Regions from separate parts of the Rossellomorea sp. RS05 genome, predicted to be linked through region 2. Evidence: predicted binding sites of a transcription regulator. Region 2 holds the regulator's gene; the other holds the start of a gene.
What was found. Region 2 encodes NrdR, which represses ribonucleotide reductase genes. Its sites were predicted from a motif close to AACACNATATATNGTGTT; they were not measured.

Region 1: a site for NrdR is predicted at 8,785-8,802, ahead of ABJ225_RS06805 (vitamin B12-dependent ribonucleotide reductase). Genes of this name have one in related genera too.

The regions. Positions count from the first base shown of each region.
Region 1 covers NZ_JBDKWY010000001.1:1,297,611-1,308,937, forward strand. The annotation lists gene ABJ225_RS06765 (M24 family metallopeptidase) at 1-449, opposite strand, end outside; gene aroQ (type II 3-dehydroquinate dehydratase) at 452-904, opposite strand; gene ABJ225_RS06775 (YqhR family membrane protein) at 995-1,558, opposite strand; gene ABJ225_RS06780 (SA1362 family protein) at 1,784-2,146, shown strand; gene ABJ225_RS06785 (patatin-like phospholipase family protein) at 2,169-3,044, opposite strand; gene ABJ225_RS06790 (ketopantoate reductase family protein) at 3,221-4,249, opposite strand; gene ABJ225_RS06795 (acetoacetate decarboxylase) at 4,263-5,009, opposite strand; gene ABJ225_RS06800 (LysR family transcriptional regulator) at 5,155-6,039, shown strand; gene ABJ225_RS06805 (vitamin B12-dependent ribonucleotide reductase) at 6,125-8,686, opposite strand; gene ABJ225_RS06810 (lipoate--protein ligase family protein) at 9,021-9,857, opposite strand; gene ABJ225_RS06815 (rhodanese-like domain-containing protein) at 10,070-10,453, shown strand; gene gcvPB (aminomethyl-transferring glycine dehydrogenase subunit GcvPB) at 10,787-11,327, opposite strand, start outside.
Region 2 covers NZ_JBDKWY010000003.1:184,240-195,566, forward strand. The annotation lists gene ytxC (sporulation protein YtxC) at 1-534, opposite strand, end outside; gene dnaI (primosomal protein DnaI) at 924-1,850, opposite strand; gene ABJ225_RS10805 (replication initiation and membrane attachment family protein) at 1,860-3,242, opposite strand; gene nrdR (transcriptional regulator NrdR) at 3,309-3,764, opposite strand; gene ABJ225_RS10815 (hypothetical protein) at 3,837-4,217, opposite strand; gene speD (adenosylmethionine decarboxylase) at 4,351-4,731, opposite strand; gene ABJ225_RS10825 (glyceraldehyde-3-phosphate dehydrogenase) at 5,175-6,203, opposite strand; gene coaE (dephospho-CoA kinase) at 6,427-7,029, opposite strand; gene ytaF (sporulation membrane protein YtaF) at 7,061-7,696, opposite strand; gene mutM (DNA-formamidopyrimidine glycosylase) at 7,760-8,587, opposite strand; gene polA (DNA polymerase I) at 8,603-11,233, opposite strand.

The sequences.
Region 1 (11,327 bases), on a different contig from region 2:
ATATGCTTGAATGTAGCTTCGGCGATGTCCGCAGCATACTTAATTATCTTAATCTCTTCAGGAGTCTTAATCAAGCGTAATTTTTCCACTACACCCGACACCGGGACGAATTCGGCACTCAGGGCAGCCTGATAGGTGGTGAAGGCATCATAGGTCATATAGTCCTTCTCGAAGCCGACCGTCTTCAGTCCAAGTTTCTGGACCTGTTTGGCGACCTCGGCGTGAATCGGACCTTTATGCTGGATGATATCATATCCGATGGCCTGCTCCGCAGCCTGCTCGGTATAGCGGAAGTCCGTGATGAATAGCGCCTTATCCGCCGAAATGAGCACCACACCTGCGGATCCCGTGAAGTTGGTCATATAGCGGCGATTGAATTCACTTGTAATCAAGAGTGCATCAATGTTTCGTTCATTCAAAGATTCGCGTAAACGGTCAATTTTTGTCATGTTTATTTCCCTCTCCCCATTCGATAATTGTCTAATGCATCCATGGCCATTTCGTACCCTAGGAAACCAAAACCTGCAATCTGACCCAACGCTTCAGGAGCGATGACTGACGTATGCCGGAAAGATTCCCGTGCATGGATGTTGGAAATATGCACTTCAATGAAAGGTATGTCCACCGCTGCCACGGCATCACGTATGGCGTAGCTGTAATGGGTGAATGCACCCGGGTTCATGATGATTCCGGCTGCCCCTTCGTCTTCAGCGCGATGGATCCAGTCGATTAGTTCGCCTTCATGATTGGACTGGTATGCTTCTATTGCATATCCCATGGCGCTTGCTTTCCGGCTCAATCGTTCCTCCAGGTCGGCAAGGGTCTCGCTACCATAGATACCGGGCTCCCTTTTTCCGAGCCTGTTTAAATTCGGTCCGTTCAATATCAGGATCGTTTTCTGCATATGTATTCCCCTAAAAAAATAGAATGTTCATCATGAACATTCTATCATAAAGCTATGCTGATACCTACAAAATTGTCTGATAACGGTCCCTCATTGGGAAACCTGATCTGTACTCCCGTGTTTCGCCCTCAGCTCATTTTCCTCATACGAAATGGAATAGCCGACAAAGACGCCGTACAGGATATAGAGACACAGACTGGTCACGAATGTATCAACTCCGATTTTCATCAGTGAACCGATGCTCGGGAACAATGGGTACAGGACTAGGAAGAATAACAGGAACAGAGCCACCCCGTATGCCGCACCTACCCACATGGATTTGAACCTTCTCAGTATGGCATAGTAAACGAAAGCCACTCCGATGGAAATGATTCCGTATGCGAGGATGGCCAAGACCATCCCTATCCACTTGTCGACCCAGTCCCCCGCCGCCCACGGTTCAAAGATGACGGTCGGTTCGATTTTCGTAAAAGAGAAATAATAGCACAGATATGCGATGGCGCTCCAGAATATGCCTCCCATGAATCCCGTGATGACGACGAGTGCCGCAAAAGACAGGGGCTTTTCGCTCTGATTTTGCTCGAGTCCAGGATCCTTTTTGCTCTCTGCACTTCCCTCTTGAACCTTTTCATGCTGTCCTTTTTCTTCTGCCATAAGTATCACCTCCGTCGTAGTATGTCCGAAACGAAAAGGCTCATGCGAGAAAATCGGTGCTCTTTCTAGTGCTTTCTTTCATTTTTTAGTAAAATGGATATACGCCCGAATGATCGGGAACATCGTGCCTTTGTTTTTTAAAAATAGTAGGTTAAAAAATGTGAAATCGGTCTAAACTATACGTATAGAATGAAAGTCTGCATATATGGTAAGGAGGTGGCTTTGTTGAACGCTCGTAACCTATTCGTCTTTTCCCTTATGATACTCGCCGCAGTGGGACTTGGCTCCCTTCTCATCGGCAATCCCCTGGGTCTTTTGCGACAGATCTTAGTGACTGCCGCCGTGATCGGTATCATCTACTTCATTTACCGCAAGTGGTTCAGCGGTCGCCGTACAGGCAGTAACAACGAGCAAAGAGCGTTTGTTAAAGCGGCCAAAATGTCCAAAAAGAGGCATAAGCGTAAGCCTGCCAGTAAGCCTCAAGTCTCAAACGTGTCAAAGAAACGTCCGGTGCGGAAGAAATCCAGCGCCAATCTGACGGTTATAGAAGGCAAAAAAAGCAAAAAGAACAACCGCGCCTCTTTTTAAAGGAGGAATGGTTGTTCTTTTTTTAATGCCAGTACTTCAGGAATTCAGCCGTCCTGGTCCTTCCAAACTCAATGAGCTCAGACTTTCGTGACCCATCCAACTCAAAATCGGTGGTCATGACTCCTTCTGTCGGGATGAACACGATATTCCGCTCGTGTTTCCGGGAGATATAGCGGGCGTCATGGGCATCCCTCATGGTTGTGAATAAAGCCTGATACAGCTCAATGGCATTTTTGATCACTTTCTTAGGCTGATCAGTCAGATCGTGACTCAGCTTCACACCAAGAACAGGTCTCTCTGATTTGTTTGTCTCTTTGTCGAACAGCCACATAGGAAAGTTGCTCAGGACTCCACCATCCACGGTGATGCTTGTTCCCTCGAGGGATTTCAACTTCACCGGCTCAAAGAAAAAGGGGAGATTTGCGCTCATCCGGATCGCCCTTGCAACCGGGAATGTTTCCTTCGGTATCCCGTAGCCATCCAGATCATCAGGAAGTACGATCATCCTTCCGTTGGAAAGATCCGATGCAATGACCCTGAGGGAATGTGGCGGCAGATCCGCAAACGTCTCGACCCCTTTCGCTTTAAGCTTCTCCCCGATCCACGCCTCTAAGGCCTTGCCTTTATACAACCCCAGACGAAAATAGACCATGAACCACTTGATGATCGGCAAGGAAAATGGTGATGCATCCATGAACGTCTTTACGTCGACTTCATCCATCAGCTGCGCGATTTCTTTACTCGTGTAACCGGCTGCGATAAAGGATGATATGATCGCACCTGCACTTGTACCTGCCAACCGCTTGAACGTATATCCCTTTTCCTCCACCGCCTGATAGGCTCCTATGAGGGCGAACCCCTTAATGCCTCCTCCTGAAAAAACGCCGTCAATTTCCATCCTTCTCCCCCTTTCATAGGGTGTTATTACATAACTAATGAAGAAAGATGGATTTTAGACGTCATTCATCGAAAGAATTCATTGATACCAAAAAGGGGAGTGGCACCCGTGTGCTTCTCCCCTTTCGCATGGTTTTATTTCACATAGAGAGCCATCGTTAATGAAAAAAGCACGGATCAGTGTGCCAATAGCTCTTTAAATGCCTGAACATTCACATCAAAGTCCGGAACCGTTTGACTTTCTTCGGCAAACTTCACCTGTTTCACGACCATTTCATTGAAAGGAGTCGAAATGCCCTTGCCTTCTCCCAGTTTCGGTACAACCCCATTGATATAATCAATTTCGGTTTTTCTGTTTTTCTCCAAATCCTGCAGCATGCTTGCGCGCAGCAATCTTGATGGCTCCATCACAGCCCTCAGTGTTTGAATGCGGTCTTTGATCTCATGTTCACTTTCCAACTCAAGGGATTCCACGTCAAATCCGCCCATTTTGGCAAAGTGGACACCATTGGCATGTCCAACCTTGATGGTTTCATCTGCGATATGGACGGCACTGGTGATACCCGTTTCATCGTCAAGGATATCTCCGTATTCACCGTTCAACGCAGCAGATAAACCACTGAAAGCATTGTTAATCAATAGCTTCGACCATTTGGTCCCCACCAGATTATCGGAAATATGCGTGCCTCCTACAAGGTCCAGGATGGATTTGATCTCCTTGATCCTGTCAGTTGTTTCACCGTTCAACTCGCCGATCTGAAACGCATACTGTTTGAATTGGCTGAATTCAGTTGTAAGATTCGATACACCCGGTTCTATGAATGTGGCACCGAATTCAACAGAACCCGCAATCACACGTTCTTTTCCGATAATGGAACCGACCACTTCTTCCGGTATTCCATTTTGAAGGGAACATACGACACTACCCTCATGTAAGAAAGGAAGAAGCTCTTGCAAAACCGCTTCGTTATACAATTGTTTGGTGAGAAGCAGAACCAAATCATAGGTCCCTGCTTTCTCTTCAGGGGTGATGGCTTTGACCCTGGCGTGAAATTCCGTCGTACCGATGACTTTGGCCCCTTCTTCATTCAGCCTGTCGACGTGATCTTTATATGAATCAATCAGTTCTACATCCATCCCCCCGTGGGCAAGATATGCTCCGACGATGGTTCCGAGTGAACCTGCTCCCAATACTGCGATTCTCATGAAAATGTCCCCCTTATTTTTCCTCCAGATAGTTATAAACCGGTTTTGCTGCATTCAATGTCAGGTCTGTCAGGATATGGGATGCCGATACTACTTCCAATACGGGAAGGTCGGCAAGCGGCGCCAGTGCGTGTTCGAATAATTGCAGTCTGGCAGGGCCGCTCCATGCTCCCTTCACGTTGATATCGGTTATCTGAGTGCGCACGAGATCGCAGATCCTGAGATTCCCTTCATAATCTGTTGCCATCTTGACCATGAAATTCGGCCGGCAGATTTCTTCAAGCGCTTCTTCCTTCGCCATTTCAGCATGCTTATATCCCATGGTGGCCGTTGCAACCCGGAGTGAACCATAATCCAGGGTCCCAATAAGGGTGTCGGAATCGACATAAAGCTTAGGAGCGCCCAGTTTCTTCGGATACGCCGTCAGCTCCCTACCGCTCGCAATCGCTGGGAAATTGTCCACGTACATCGAGTGCACATAATCACCCTCTTCGCCGTTGAAGCGGACAGGGATGACCTGACCTGATTCTGAATATGCACCCAGACCAGTTACATCCGGCATCCACATGACCTCGAATTTCACGAGGGGCTCATTGATTTCCAGTGGTTCTGGGACGGCTTCACGCAATGCCTGTTCATCCGTCCGATAGAGAATCGTCAGGTATTCCCGGTTGGTGAATTTGTATGCCGGATAAGGATAAGCCGGTGCTGTTAATGGGGTTGTTAGATTTTTCGAAATGGTATTCACATCAATTTTCATCGTGATCGCACCTTCCATTCATAGTCAGTGAGGTTCACTGAACTGAACCTCTACCATGAGCTTACTCCTTCATTTACATTTAATCTAATACATAATAATATATAAATATATTTATTTAAGTAAATGTTTTAAAGGAGTATGATGGATGGAACTTCTACAACTCAAATATTTTCAGACCGTGGCCTATACCGAGCATATTTCTAATGCCGCCAAACAGCTTAAGATTGCCCAGCCTTCCCTGAGTCTGACCATAAAACGACTGGAAGATGAACTGGGGACGTCCCTATTTGATCGGAAAGGGAGGAATATCCGACTGAGTTCTTCCGGTAAGATCCTTTTGAAACATGTGAACCGTATCTTTATTGAACTGGAGAATGCACAAGCTGAAATTGAACGTGAAGAGCATCACCTGGCCCACACGATCAAGATTGCCATATCCAACCCCCGGTTCCTCTCCGGCCTGATCAGTGAGTTCATCAATCGCGCTCCTGAGACAACGATCATTCAATCCATCAGGGGGAAAACCGATATCCTATCGAGTTTGAAACGAGGGGATATCGAACTAGGTATAGCAGGTGATACGGTACAGGATGAAGAGTTGGAAAGCCGTTTGCTTGTGAATGAAGATATTGTTCTGGCACTTCCCTCCAATCACAGATTGACTGGGGAAGCCGAATTATCGCTTCATCATGTGGCCGATGACCCTTTCATCACCTTGGCCAATAACGAAGAATACCGCACGTTTACGTCCATGCTATGTGAACGTGCTGGTTTCATACCCAAATCAGCATTCGAAGTAGATTCGAATCTGTTGGTTGAAATCATCAAACTGGATCAAGGAGTGGCACTCCTTCCTGTTTCTAGTTGCAGGACCCTTGGATTGAATTATCGTCCATTGACGGATCATTCTGCTACTTACCCGGTCAGACTGTATTGGAGAAAGAACAAGGTAATGAGCTCCTCGACTGATGGTCTTCGTAATTTTATCGTTTCATATTATAAAGAGCATCATGACTTATTCAAGATTTGATCCATCCCTTCGGATGGCATTTCTAAAACAAAAAAAACACCTCTCTGGATGGAATACATCCAAAGAGGTGTTTCTCTCTATCAGCTTACAGTCCGCATTTGAGCTGTGCACCACAGTTCGTGCATGTGTTGCATCCACCCATGTCTTTAACTGTCCCTTTACGGCAGACCGGGCATGTGTTGCCGACTTCCGATCCGATGGTCACATCAGTCGAGCGCACATCCTGGATCGTGTCTACAAGAACAACGGGTTTTTTCGCTGTTTCTACAATGGTTTCCTCTTCATCATCAAAGCTGTTTTCTTCCGCTTTGAGGGTGAGGACCTGTGAATCACGGCTTCCGTCTACATAAACGGTACCGCCTTTAGCGCCACCTTTATAGAGGCGTTCGTACACTTTTTGTACCTGCTCCACTGTGTATCCGCGCGGGGCGTTGACCGTTTTGGAGATGGAGCTGTCAATCCAGTTCTGGATCACACATTGAACGTCCGCATGTGCTTCCGGTGCCAGGCTCATGGATGAAACGAACCACTCAGGCAGTTCATCTGCACTGGCTCCTGGATTTCTTGAAAGATAATCTTCTACAATATCCGCTTTGACTTCGATGAATTTACCGAGTCTTCCGCTTCTATAATACGTGAAGGAGAAGTATGGCTCAAGACCTGTGGATACCCCTACCATCGTTCCGGTCGATCCGGTTGGTGCAACCGTCAACAGATGGGAGTTCCGGATTCCGTGCTCAAGGATTCCTTCCTTCACATCTTCAGGCATTTTCTCCATGAAGCCTGTCTGTGTGAAGCGTTCACGGATGGCTTTTGTTTCATCATCGGTGCTTCCGATCAGGAACGGGAAGCTTCCCTTTTCTTTGGATAGCTCGATGGACGCACGATAGGCTGTCGTCGCGATGACCTCGAATACTTCATCAACGAGCTTGTTTCCTTCTTCTGAGCCGTATTCTTTCTCACAGTAAATCAGAAGATCGGCAAGTCCCATGACACCTAGACCAACACGACGTTCACCTAGTGCCTGTGTTTTATTCTCATCAAGGAAGTATGGAGTCGCATCGATGACATTGTCCTGCATGCGCACGCCGACTTCGACCGTTTGCTTAAGCTTCTCAAAATCAACGGTTTTCGCGTCTTTATCGGCGAATTCAGCGAGATTGACGGCAGCAAGGTTACATACGGAGTACGGAGCCAAAGGCTGTTCACCGCAAGGGTTGGTTGCAACGACTTTCTGGCCGTATGCTTTTGCATTCGTCATATCATTGGCATTGTCGATGAAGAAGATTCCAGGTTCTGCAGAGTATGTGGCACATACGTTGATCAGATTCCAGAGTTCCTTCGCCTTAATCTTGCGGTAGGTTCTCACTTTATAGCCCATCTGTTCCCATTCGCGAACATCTCCGACGTTATGCCACTCTTCATTATAGAATGTCATCGTGTCGGCATCATAGCTTTCGACATCCGGGAAGCGCAGCTCATACTCTTCGTCATTCTCGACTGCATCCATGAAGTCGCTTGTGAGGCAGACTGAGATGTTGGCGCCGGTGAGGAACTCCGGATTGTGAACGCTGTAGGTCCCACCGGTGTTCAGCTTCTCTTCTGCACCTCTCAGGATCTTCTCATCAAAGCCTCCGTAGCCAGGGATATGTCTGTAGTTCAGGATCCCCTGATACATCGCTTCTTCCTGTTCGGTGAGCGGTGTGAATTTCAATTTATCCTGCGCCGCTTTCTTGATGGTCTCATCTTCCGTATTCTCAAGCAAATAGCGAAGGATGCGTGGATTTTGCATCTTGGAGATGATGAATTCCACGATGTCCGGGTGCCAGTCTGAAAGCATGATCATCTGGGCACCGCGACGTGAACCGCCCTGCTCGACAAGGTGAGTAAGCTTGGCAATATCATCAAGCCACGATACAGACCCTGAAGATTTACCGTTCACGCCTTTCGCTAGCGTATTGCGTGGACGCAGTGTAGAACCATTGGTTCCCACCCCGCCGCCGCGGCTCATGATTTCCATTACCTGTTTCCGGTGTTCGGATATACCTTCACGTGAATCCTGCACAAACGGCATGACGTAGCAGTTGAAGTATGTAACATCCGTTCCTGCTCCTGCCCCGTAAAGGACGCGTCCTGCCGGTACAAAGTGCAGGTTCACCAATTCATGATAGAATTTTTCGAACCAGACTTGCTTCAGTTCAGGAGTTTCTTCCACTTCCGCCAGACCTGTTGCGTTACGCTTGGCAATCTGCTCGTAGAATACTTCAAGGGGCTTTTCGATGACGTCCAGATTACGCAGGACGATTCCCGTTTCCATTTCCTCCGGCTTTTCGATTGCACTCCGGTATTCTTCTTCGATCCAGACGTGGGCCTTTTTGTTCTCAAAATCGATTTCTTTAATATATCCAAGGCCTCGTGCCGGGAACTTCGGATCTTCCTTGATGGTCAGAACAACGAAGTCACCTGCTGAGAGGGTAATTTTTTCGGTATCCTTGAATGAGTATCGGTCGATCATCACCAGGCGGGATACACCTTTATGGGTAGTCTTCATATCCGGGGTGATCTCGTGCACCTGTGGGAACAAACGGATATCTTCATTCAATCTCTCAATGTTTAAACTCATATTTTCTTTCGACGCAACAGTCATATCGACAACTCCTTCTAGCTCTATGTTTCTCTGCGATACATGATGGTTTGATTTCCTTAACTAACGTTATCACAGCGACTTTAGAAAAGCAACAATAAAACACAACATATAGTGGTCAGAATTTTAAGTCCCACACCATATGTTGTGCTGAGGTTCATTTCGCCCTTCATTTGTCAAGTGGACAATCCTTCAAGAACATTAGAAAAAAGGAGATTAACCGGAATAAACCATCGGAAATCGACCCATTTCTATGATTTTCAATGTTGATATTATCCAATACCCGACAAACTTTGAAATAGCGGGCATTTATTCTATTTCCTGCAAAAAATAAAAATTATCTTTTGTAATTCCACTCGTCGGACTCGTAGCGTTCCTTCGCGAGCTTTTCTACATATTGTGTTTCTTCAAGTGAAAGCTCATACGGTTCCAATCCGATTCCGAGACCGTCTTCGAACCCATTCTTGAAGGCGTCCTTGGCCATCTCCATGGTGACCGGTTCCGCACTGATCTCATTCATGGCGACGGCCTTGCTTTTGAATGCGCGCTGCATGCGTTCTTTCACACGATCATTCGGATAGTTGAAGAGGCTGAAGAGCTTGTCTTCGTCCAGGTCAAGGAGGATGGATCCGTGTTGGAGGATGACACCCTTCTGTCGTGTCTGGGCACTGCCTGCCACTTTACGGCCTTCCACCACGAGCTCATACCAGCTTGGCGCATCAAAGCAGACGGCTGAGCGCGGATTCTTCAATCCTTCCCGCTCCTCCGCCGTTTTCGGCACGGCAAAATATGCTTCCAGACCGAGGGCCCGGAACCCTTGCAATATTCCTTCGGAAATGACGCGGTACGCTTCCGTTACCGTCTTTGGCATATCTGGGTGATCTTCGGAGACGATGACGCTGTAGGTAAGTTCGTGCTCATGAAGGACGCCCCTGCCTCCTGTAGGTCTTCTCACAAAGCCCAGATTATGCTTTTTCACATTTTCCATGTTGATCTCTTTCTCTACCTTTTGGAAGTATCCGATTGAGAGGGTCGCCGGGTCCCAGCCATAGAATCGGATCGTGGGAGGGATCTTCCCTTCGCTGTGCCAGTCAAGGAGCGCTTCATCCAATGCCATATTGAAAGAAGGGGAGCAGTGACCGGAATCGATGAATCTCCATATTTCCTTTTCCATTATGCATACCTCATTCTTATGTTCGCAGTATTATGTATCGGTCACAAATGTCAGACCGTTCTAATCCGTTACTTAGTCTATCAAATACCCGATAAAAAACAAAGGGAAACCGATTGGAAAGTGTTTGAACTTTATTTCAAAAATCTTTTGATTATGTTTGCCATCATGAATATAATAGTAGATAGCGCATTTGTAGAAAGGAGCATGAATGGATGGAAGCTTTATATATCCTATTGATTGTAATCGGTGCAATCGCAGCGTATTCACTCATTACATATTTCAATCAAAAAAGAATCATCAACACACTCTCAGAGGAAGAGTTTCGCGCAGGCTACCGTAAAGCCCAGCTGATCGATGTCCGCGAAACCAATGAATATAACAACGGTCATATTCTTGGCGCCAGAAACATTCCACTTTCTCAACTGAAAATGAGACAAAAAGAGATCCGTAAAGACCAGCCCGTCTACCTTTACTGCCAAAGCGGCATGAGAAGCGGCAGGGCGGCTCAAATGCTCCGTCGTCTCGGCTACCGTGACCTCCACCAATTAAAAGGTGGATTCAAAAAGTGGACCGGGAAAATCAAGCACAAAAAATAAAGCCTTCCGGGTGCCCATCAGGGTACCGGAGGCTTTTTTCGTTTAGAAACGAGGCTGGGACAAAAGTGTTTCAGTCATAGTAAAACCCGAATTCATTTGCCAATGAATTCGGGTTTTTAATTTGTTCATAATGTTTATTTCATTGGTCCTAGCGGTTGATTGGCGTCCAAGACGTAGACTCCAACGGGAAGAGTAGCCGAGGAGGCTCACGGGCTACTCGCCGAAAGCATAGTCTTGCACGGAAATCATGAGCGGTATTGAGAACCTACACTAGTAGTATTTGTTTATTTGGTACTTTTTTCGTTTAGTCCAACCTTTTTCTCTTTTCTTGCATTAAACTTCTTTCTGGTATCGAAGGACGGGTTTTCGTGCCGCCAAGGTTTCATCCATGCGTTTCACAACCGTCGTGTGAGGAGCTTCCTGGACGATTTCCGGATTTTCTTCCGCTTCCTTCGCGATCTGGATCATAGCATCGATGAATGAATCAAGGGTTTCCTTCGACTCGGTTTCCGTAGGTTCGATCATCATGCACTCTTCTACATTCAATGGGAAGTAGATGGTAGGTGGATGATAGCCGAAGTCGAGGAGGCGCTTCGCGATATCAAGGGTACGCACCCCTAATTTCTTCTGACGTTTTCCAGAAATCACAAACTCATGCTTGCAATGACGATCATACGGAAGGTCGAAGTGAGGAGCAAGCCTTCTCATCATATAGTTGGCGTTCAGTACGGCATTCTCCGTCACGGCGCGCAGACCATCAGGTCCCATCGTCCTAATATACGTATAGGCACGGACATTGATCCCGAAGTTCCCGTAGTATGGTTTCACTCTTCCGATACTTTCAGGTCGGTCATAATCGAATACAAAGTCTTCT
Region 2 (11,327 bases):
TCCCCTGATGGCGAGATACTCCCTCAGCATCTGGATGAACACTTGATATTCCTGCTCCATCTTGTACTCATCAATGGCAAGTCCGAGCATCTCCCTCCATTTATCATGGAGGTTCTTCAACCTGAATGTCGCAAAGGAATCGAACGTGACAGGTGCCGGATGGCAGAGGAGGTTCTGAACTTCTCCCAACACGAGCCCACTCTCATCCCAGTCGGTCAAGAATTCCGTCAGTTCCGGTCGTTCCCCGCTCCTCATTTCTGAAATGATGGCGCAGATCTGGTCCACTTCCTCCGGATCATTGTAATAATAATCCGCTTTAAGGGTCTCTTCCGTCCACCCCTTCCACATCTCGTTGATGATGAAGGTCGTCAGGCTTGTTCCAAGACTGATTCTATCACGGTCGGTCTTCACTTCTATCGAAATTGCATAGTGGCTGCATCTTTGAATCTGCGTTTCCTTTATCCAGGATGGTGCGCACAGATGCTTCTGACATCGCAGTGCATCAGCCTTTCGTCTGAAAATCAATTCTACCAATCGATCCCGCCTCCTTAAAGCCATTTCCCTGCTTTATGTATATGGAGGGCCTGGCCAATTTAGAAGTGGGGGGCGAATAAATTTACAGGACGCGTCCGGGTCGGGCACGTTTTCGGGACCCTGCAAAGGAGGTCTGGACAACACGAAAAGGGATTATTTCATGACGAAGGCAATCCATGTAGGTTCTTACTGCTTCTCATCGTTCCCTTGCGAGATGGGTTATCCGTGATCGTACTCGGCCTGCATGCTGCTCTTTCCTCAGGAGTCTTCCGATCAAACGCAGGTACCTATGGAATCATTGGACAAATGAAAAACCCGAATCCAATTGCCTTATCACAGGCAATTGGATTCGGGTTTCGCTACACGTTTTCCCTAGCCACTCATGTATCCTATTCCCGTCTGTTACGTCCATCGATCAGAACGGGTGCGGCCAGGTATTTGATCCTTTCCATGATCCTCGCGGCTTTTAGTTTTTCCTCTTCCCCGCGCTGTGAATAGGTAAGGTGATGGGTCAACTCGCTATGATTGAAGTTGGAGGTGAAGAAGGTCGGCAGGTTTTCAAGCATCCTGTACTGCAGGATCGTACCGAGGATTTCATCCCGCCCCCAACTCGACATCGTTTCCGCCCCGATATCATCGAGCATGAGGATGGGCGCCGTTTTGACGGCATCCAGTTTTTCATTGGTTGTATGATCACCGAGGGACTGCTTGATCTCGCGGAAGAACTCCGGAACATAGACAATCATGGACGAGATCTTCTTCTCGGCGAGCTCGTTGGCAATCGCACCGAGGAGATACGACTTCCCGACACCGAACTTTCCGTAGAAATAAAGGCCCTTCATCTTCTTGCCTTCTTCGTAATCGCGTACGAAGGCCATGGCCTGACGGATTGCTTCCACCCTCCCCTTGGAGTCGGGCTCAAGTTCATCGAAGGAGGCATGAAGGATATCTTTCGGCACGTATAAACTTTTGATCAAACGCTGGGAGCTTGTCCGTTCGTCGTGCACGACTTTCCTCGGACAACGATGATACTCGATATCGATGACACGTCCCCTCACAACAAGATGGGGCTCATACCCTTCCATCATATTCTTGCATTCAGCCAGGGAAGGACATCCGCTGCATTCCTTACTCTGGGAGATGTATTCATATAATTTCATCAGATTCGCATCGATCACATCCCCAGGTACATCCTCCTTCCTGACGAAATCCTTCACATCGGGGTTCGCCAGGATCTCTTTTCTCATGGCGTCATACCGCTCTTGAAAAGAACCGGATGCAGCAAGCCTCTTGAGTGTATGGTTGATTCTTTCCATCTCCTTCACCTACTTCCGAAAATTCTTCAATTCTTCTTCTAGTTTTCTTTTTTCGGCTTCCAGGTCATAGGTTTCCCCGTTCTGACTTTTCGCCTCGACTTTCTCATCTTCCTGGAACCAATCAGGCAGTTTCTCCGTCCTGATCGGCTTCCTACGGGTGGTCCGCTTTTCATTTTTACCGGATGCCCACTCCATGTATTGCTTATGTTCATTCTTGGCAAGCTCCATCGCTTCTCCGGCAGTGGTCACTTTCTTCCTGGCCCAATGGGAAGCAATCTTCTCCATATACCCTTTCGTCAGCTTCATATCCGTCTTCAGCAGCACATACTGAATGAGGACATTGATGACGGGAAGGGGCAGTTTCTGCGTCATGACAATCTCTTCAACAACCTGAAGATCCGACTTCGATGCGGCACTTCCATTGGAGATATCAGCGAGGACATCCTTTGGCGATGTGCTTTCAAGATACTCCAGAAGCTCCTCCTCCCTCGTCAACGGTTTGGAGGCTTCTTTGTTCACTGGTTTCGCTTTCGGCGTCAGATCGGGCAGTTCATCGCCGGTTTGCAGCTGATACCAATCACGGGCGGATTTCCGCAATTGCTCTACATCAATCGCTTCATCTGAATCGAGGGAACCCAATAGGATGTTTTTCATCTGAAGGGGACCGATCCCGTATAGATAGCTGAGCTTCAGGATCGTCTCTTTCACGAGAGGGGTGAAAGCCCTTCTCGGCACCATGGATTCTGAAAGTCCGTTGAGCAACAGGCTGAAATCAAAGTCGATATCATCCATGGGAGGGCCATCGTTCTTCCCATAGCCGATATACGCCTTCGCTTCGTTCGTCAATGAGCCGTCATTGGCCTCATGGCGAAGGAAGTCGATGCTGTTCTCCGAGGAGAATACATCCTGAAACGATCGGGTGACATCTGTAAAGCTATCCGCTTCCATCCCGCGATCAGTGAACGATTCTTTCAGGCGCAGGTAGTGGGACCGTCCAATCTTCCTGAACAGATATACATTCAGCATTCCATCTGTGAAAAAATCATTGGGCAGCAGCGGGGGCTGAAGTTCATAAATGAAGCTCCGCTCGCCCTCCCCTTTCTTCGCGTACGTCTTAAGCAGGCCGATCCCCTCAAGCTTCATGCGCGCTTCGTGGATTTCCTGGAGATTCATGGACAGGATATTCATGAGATGATAATGGTTGGAAGGTGCCGACCATAGCCTGCTTTCTTCCACCTCTCCCCACAGGCTCATATACAGGCTGTAGGAAACGGGACCGATCAGGGGCTGATATAAGAATGTGATGATCTTCCTCTCAAATTCCTGCAGGAGCCCGTTGGTGCAGACCGTATAATGATCCACAGGCTGAATTTCATTCCAGTGATTCTTCATCATTGACCTCTACCTTTCGACACATAAGAGAAAAAGAGCCAAAGATGGACTCTTCAGCTCGGTCTTTCACTCTTTTTTGATCAGTTCTTTTAATTCATCTATGAACACATTGATATCCTTGAATTGTCTGTATACCGAAGCAAACCGGACGTAAGCGACTTCGTCGACCTGCGCCAGGCGATCCATGACCATCTCTCCCACTTTCACGGACTCGACCTCGGACACCCCCTGATTGCGGAGGTCCTTTTCGATATTCAGGGAAAGCTTCTCGAGCGTCTCCAATGGGACAGGACGTTTCTCGCATGCCTTAATAAGACCGCGGAGGATCTTTTCTCTGCTGAACTCTTCTCGCAGGCCTTCCTTCTTCACCACAATCAAAGGCAGTTCTTCCACCTTTTCGAACGTGGTGTACCGGAACCCGCACACTTCACATTCTCTTCTTCTCCTGATGGAACGCCCTTCATCAGCCGGACGCGAATCCACCACCCGGGTGCCGTTATTCTGGCAGGACGGACATTTCATACTATCAGCTCCGTTATGCTAAACTCATTTACACTTATGATATAGAAAAGTGGTGCTCACCACAAGTTCTCGCTATCTTACCCTCGTTAATTTCCCGTCCAGGACATCATAATAATTCTTGATCTGCGCCTTCAGGACGGAATACGTACCGAGGATCTTCCCCTTATCCGTACTCAGTTTGAAATCGACCGCCGTCTCGAGGGGCCTTACCCCGATGACCGTGGCAACGATGAACAGCTGCGGGGTCCCGTTCTTCCGGATCGTGATCTCTCCCCTGTCCTTTGATTCGGACAGGATATCGTACTGGGGAGAGGAGAACAATTCGAGGACGGCATTGAATGTCCCACTTTGCATGGATTTATAATAATGGGTCTGCAGGACTTCTTCTTCCTGCTTATCCGATGTTTCACATTCCGATTGAAAACGTTTCAGCAAGGTCTTGATTCCGCTCATGATCATTTTCCTCCCTTTGTATATCCCCATTTTACACGAAAAACTGAGGATTGAAAATGGAGACATTGAAAGCGGGAACAACTCCAATAAAAAAAGAGATGCATGAGTCATGCACCTCTTGAAGATTCAACTATTAGAGCGCCTGAGCCTGTGATTTCTTAACCTGTACAGGTCCCATGCCGCGCGGAAGTTCGATTGTTTCACGGGTATCAGCACCCAATGCTTCAGCTATATATTCTGCAGCGATGTTCGGATCTAGATCTCCGCATGTATACACATCGATGCTGGCATATCCATGTTCAGGAAAGCTGTGGATGGTCAGGTGGGATTCAGAGATGATCACCACTCCGCTCACGCCTTGTGGAGCAAATTTGTGAAAGGCCACTTCACGGATTTCAGCACCTGATTTAAGAGCTGCGTCCACAAACGTTTTTTCAATTCCTACTACATCATTCAACTTTTCAAAATCGCAACCCCATAGTTCAGAGATTACATGACGACCCATTGTTTCCATTTGATCGTTTCCCCCTTTGACATAATTTTTTTCGTCAAAATGAACAAGTCCCTTGGCAAAATCTTAACCACCACGGGGGAAAGTTAGTCCGAAGAGGTCCTAACCCTTTAAGTAGTTAACTCAGTAATCATTTGCTGTTAAGAAGTTCACGAAAAATAGTATACTTGGTTTAAACCCCATTTGCAATAAATTTTCAAAAGTTTTTTCATGGGTCCGATCTCGCATCCAGTGTGCAGGGATATGGATTTTCCCGACGTGAAAGCCTGCATACGGACTAGTACTTCTTGTCTGGAGGGCCCAGACGGTGCCTATGGGTTTTGATGTGGTCAGCAGGCTGGTGGCCCCCGGCAGGTTTCCGGTTCCTGGCAGGCCATTTAAGCACGAAAAAAGAACGCATCCTCGATGCGTTCCTATGTTCGTTCGTTCTTTTTATATTGGTTCTTTCAAACATTCACCCCGGCTGCCGCTTCCATCTTGGATGCCGTGAACCTCACTAGGTCGACGACCCGGCAGGAGTAACCCCATTCATTATCGTACCATGCAAGCACCTTGACTTTGCGATCATCCATCACCATGGTGGAAAGACCATCTATGATGGCAGAGTGGGGATTGGTGTTGAAATCGATTGACACGAGTGGCTCCGTCGTGAATTCAACGATTCCGTGCATGGAGCCCATTGAGGCAGCCGTGAAGGCATCATTGATTTCATCGACCGTTACATCCCTTTTTACATCGACCACAAGGTCCACAAGAGATACATTCGGAGTCGGGACACGAAGTGCCATCCCGTGAAGCTTACCTTTCAATTCCGGCATGACGAGAGCCAACGCCTTTGCTGCTCCAGTCGTCGTCGGAATGATGGATTGGCCGCACGCTCTCGCCCTCCGAAGGTCTTTATGGGGGTTATCGATATTCTTTTGATCATTCGTATAGGCATGCACCGTGGTCATCAGACCGTTTTCAATCCCGAACTGCTCATGAAGCACTTTTGCCACAGGTGCCAAGCAATTTGTGGTGCATGATGCATTGGAAATCACATGATGTTCGTCGATTTTGAGAGCGTCTTCGTTGACCCCCATCACGATGGTAACGTCTTCATTTTTACCCGGGGCCGTCAAGATCACTTTTCTTGCACCAGCATCCAGATGCAGGGCAGCTTTCTCCCTAGAATTGAACTTGCCTGTGGCTTCGATGACGATATCCACATTCAATTCATTCCATGGAAGGGCAGCCGGATCGCGGTTGCTCAGTAGCTTTACCGTCTTCCCATTGACAATCAGTGAATCCTCCCCGATTGCCACATCTGCCTGAAATGTACCGTGGTTGGTATCATACTTGATCAGATGCGCCAGTGTTTCTGCCGGATAGCTGGCATTGATGGCCACGACTTCCAAGTCATCCTCCATAATCGCCTTCCGAAATACCATTCTCCCAATTCGACCAAATCCATTGATTGCCACTCTCGCCATCATATATCCTGCTCCCCTCTATATTAATGTTATACTCATATGTTTGTTTTCTAAAAATAGTATAACATATTTAACGGAATTGACCACCAAGTTTTGCATATAGTCGAAATGTTGTAACATTCTGATAACGCTTTCTTTTATTCATATTTCTTACAGCTTGGTTAAAGTCCACTAAGCTCCCCGGAAAAATAGAAAAGCCGCCGGACAAATTCCGGCGACTTTCCATTCACGGCTTCAATCCCCATGCAGTCAGGAGTTCTTCCACCTGCTTCAAGGTATCTTCCACCGAACCATTATTATCAATGACTGCGTCTGCCTTCTCTACTTTTTCCCTCAAGGGGAGCTGAGAGGAAATGCGGGACGCTGCCTCTTCTTCGGTCATTTTGTTCCGCTTCATCAATCGGCTGAGCTGAACGTCTTTTTCCACGGTGACGACGATCGTCCGATCCACCATCCATGTCAGATCACTTTCAAATAGAAGGGGAATATCCATGATGATGGTCTGTTTCCCGTTTTCAACGGCCTCGTCTTTATGGGAGAGCATCATGCTCCTTACAGCCGGATGCACGATTCCATTGAGAAGATTCCGTTTCGTCTGGTCATTGAAGATGATGGCCCCGAGAACTGCACGGTCGATCTGGCCGTTTTCCTGTAGGATGCCCTTGCCGAATGCTTCGACGATGGCGAGGTACGCGGGCTGCCCGACTTCCACCACCATGCGTGCTGCAAGATCTGCATCGATGATGGTATACCCCTTTTCTTGTAGTAATGCCGATACTGTACTTTTACCGCTTGCAATGCCGCCCGTCAGTCCAATGATGTTTGCCACTTTCATCGATCCTTTCGTTCAGCACCATTCCCTAGAACCGCATGATCCCCAGACAAATCAATAGGACGCCAGGCAGAAAGGCGACCCGCTGGATCCATCTGATATGAGAGAAGTAGACGCCCAACTGCAATCCGCAGGTGAGGAAGATGAAACTCATGGAGAAGATGGCGATGGCAAGTGGAAAAGGAGAATAATTCAAAAGCGCGGCCCCCAGCCCTGCACCGAACGAATCAAGGGAAAGGGCGATGCCGAGCATGAATGCTTCGACGCCGGTAATGGTTCCGGAGCGGTCGAAATCGGCCGTCAACGGACGCCTCATGATCTGGATCACGAGGCCGATCGATTTGATTTCCACATTGATCAAGGTCTTTTCTTTCTCTTCCACGGGTGTGTCCTTCTCCGGTCTGAAAAACTGATAAAGCACCGCGAGTCCGATGGCCACCAGGATCAACCCTCCGACCCTTCCTGCCCATTCGGGTGAAAGGATGACAGAGATCGCTTGACCCATGAACATGGCGATCAATAAGCATAATGCAGAGCATAAGGAAATGATGGTGATTGATTTTATAGGTATTTTGACTTTTCGTAATCCATATGTCAGTCCCGTACTGAAATTATCAAGGCTTACAGCAAATGCCAGTAGTAGTAAGGAGAAAAGTGTGTTCATTCTGATAGCCCTCCCAATCATCAATACAATACTATATGGTATGGGCTTATCAGATGTTAAATGTTAAAGGCGCTGGCAGTGGGGGCAATAATGCGTCCCTCTTCCTGCGGATACTTTCTTCTCGATCGGCGTACCGCATTGTCTGCAAGCTTCGCCATTCCTGCTGTACACATACAGGTTCTGCTGGAACATCCCCATTTGTCCCTGGGAGTTCACGTAGGAGCGGATCGTGCTCCCCCCCATATCCACCGCTTCCCTGAGGGTGGCGATGATGCTTTGATGCAGATTCCCGACTTCATCAACTGTCAGGGATGATGCTTTCCGGTCGGGATGGATACCCGAACGGAATAGCGCTTCGTCGACGTAAATATTCCCGAGTCCCACCATGACGGTTTGGTCGAGGAGAACGGCCTTGACGATCCTTGAGGTTCCGGCAAACCTGCCGTGAAGGTAGTCAGGCGTGAACGCTTCTTCAAACGGTTCGGGTCCAAGCTGCAGGAGGGGCAGATGAAGAAGTTCTTCCCCTTTTTTGAACAAGTGCATCGTCCCGAATTTCCGTACATCGCGGTATCTCAATTCCGTCCCATCCGTGAACGTGAATACCACATGGGTATGCTTCTCCACGGGCTCATCCTTTTGATGAAGGGCATACTTCCCCTCCATCCTCAAATGGGAGACAAGGGAGACATCATTCAGGTAAAAGATCAAAAACTTCCCCCGTCGTCCCATCGCAAGGATTTCCTGACCTTTAAGGGAGTCCGTGAATTGAGCCGTCTCGGATGGTTGCTTGATCATCTTCGGCCAGCTCACGGCCACCTCTTTGATCGTCTTTCCTACTACAAGGACCTCCAATGTCCTTCTGACTGTTTCTACTTCTGGAAGTTCAGGCACCGGTCCTACTCCTCTCTATTTGGCATCGTACCATGTGTCGCCATAGGAATAGTCCACCTTGAGGGGCACTTCAAGCTCCATTGTCTGTTCCATGACTTCAGGTACGATTTTTTCCAGGATCTCGATTTCATCCTTCGGCGCTTCGAAGATCAGTTCATCATGCACCTGAAGGAGAAGGCGGGATTTCAGATTTTCTTTTTCAAGGCGGGCTGCCATATCGATCATCGCTTTTTTGATGATATCGGCTGCACTTCCTTGAATCGGTGTGTTCATCGCTGTACGCTCCGCGAAGCTCCGCAGGTTGAAGTTCCGGCTCGTGATTTCAGGAAGGTATCTCCTGCGTTTGAGCAGGGTCGTGACATAGCCTTTCTGTTTGGCATCCTGCACGATGTCTTCCATATAATCCTTTACCCCAGGGAAGCTTTCAAGGTATTTGTTGATGAACTCACCGGCTTCTTTCCGTGAGATATCCAGGCTCTGTGACAGACCGTAGTCGCTGATCCCGTAGACGATCCCGAAGTTGACGGCTTTCGCATGACGCCGCATATTCGATGTAACATCTTCTTTTGCCACCCCGAAGACGTCCATCGCCGTCTTTGTATGGATATCCATATCGTTCCGGAAGGCTTCGATCAGCTTTTCATCTTTAGCGATATGGGCAAGGACGCGAAGCTCGATCTGTGAGTAGTCGGCCGCGAACATCACCCAGCCCTCTTCTGATGGAATGAATGCCTGTCTGATTTTACGGCCTTCTTCCAGCCTGATCGGGATGTTCTGAAGGTTCGGATCCGTCGAGCTGAGGCGCCCGGTCTGAGTGAGGGCCTGATTGAAACGCGTATGGATCTTCCCGGTTTCCTCATGGACCACCTTCAACAACCCTTCAAGGTATGTGGACTGCAGCTTACCAAGCTGTCGATAATGGAGGATGTAGTCGATGATCTCATGCTTCGACTGCAGCTTCTCCAATACATCGGCAGACGTTGAGTAGCCGGTCTTCGTCTTCTTGATGATAGGAAGACCGAGCTTATCGAACAGGACTACGCCGAGCTGCTTGGGAGAATTGATATTGAAGCTTTCCCCTGCGAGCTCGTGGATTTTCTTCTCCAGTTCAACAAGACGTTCGGCGAGTTCATCCTTCATTTCATTCAGACGATCACAGTCCACCTTCACACCGGTGTGTTCCATCTCGGCCAGGATCAGGGCGAGAGGAAGCTCAAGATCGGTAAACAATTCTTGTTGATTGTTCTCCTCGAGCTCGTCCATGCATGTCCCTTTCAAGGTCCAGAGAACGAACGCCTTCCTTGCGATGTGTTCAGACAGCACCTCAAGATCCGGTACCTTCTGTTTCGCCCCTTTGCCGAAGACCGCTTCATCGGATTTCATGCCGGCCTGTCCGTGTCCTTTGGCAATCGTGGCGAAATCCTCACTCGATTCAGAAGGATTGATGATATAAGACGCGAGCAAGAGATCGAAGTCGATCCCTTCGATTTCGATGCCTTCCCTCAGGAAGGATACGATCGTTTCTTTAGCGTTGTAGACATGCTTGACGGATTCCCCGTCCTCGGCCCACGCTTTGAACGCTGGGGACGCTGCTGCCGTTTCCATGGAAAAGAAATAGGTTCCCTTTTCGTTGTGGAGACCGATCCCGATGACCTTGCCTGTATGATAATTATCCTCGAGCATTTCAATATAGAGGGAGCTTTCCTTTGCAAGATGATCCTCTTTGATTTCGTCCAGTACCGCGAATGAAATCTCCTCTTGTTCCACCGGTTCTTCCTCGACGGTTTCACCCATTTTCTCGAGAAGGGAATTGAAGCCGAGATCCTTGAAGACGGCTTTCAGTTCCTGGGTCTCCTCCCCTTCATAGTGAAGGTCGTCGAGACCCACATCCACCGGCGCTTCACGGAGGATCGTTGCCAGTTCTTTACTCATGATGGCCTGTTCCTTATTCTCTTCAAGCTTCTCCTTCAGCTTCTTCCCGCTCACCTGATCGATGGAAGACAGAAGCTCTTCAAGCGTTCCGAACTGCTTCAACAGTTTGATCGCCGTCTTCTCACCGACACCCGGTACGCCAGGGATGTTATCCGAGCTGTCTCCCATGAGACCCTTCATATCGATGACGCGGTCGGGCGTGATTTCCCACTTTTCCTTCACGTGTTCCGGCGTATAGATTTCAAGATCCGTGATCCCTTTACGCGTGATGCACACTGTCGTTTTATCCGAGCTGAGCTGCGTCAGATCCTTGTCTCCCGAAAACACTTTCACGTCAAAGCCTTCCGCTTCGGCCCTCAGTGACAGGGTCCCGATGATGTCATCGGCCTCGTAGTTCTCCTTCTCGTATCGTTTGATCCCATATGCATCCAGAAGCTCCCGGATGTAGGGGAACTGTTCCGATAGCTCGGGCGGGGTCTTTTGTCTGCCCCCTTTATATTCCTTGAATGTTTCATGCCTGAAAGTGGTCTTTCCGGCATCGAATGCAACCAGGATATGCGAGGGTTTCTCATCCTCGAGGATCCTTTGAAGCATCGTAGTGAAGCCATAGACGGCATTCGTATGTACACCTTTATCGTTGTTCAACAGCGGCAGGGCAAAAAATGCGCGATATGCGATACTGTTTCCATCGATCAAGACTAGTTTTTTTGACATGGCGGTACCTCCTGTACGTTCATCACATAAGGATGAACCTTCTCTATACCCATTCTACCATGACCGGGATTGAAAGGAAAAATCCCCACCCCTG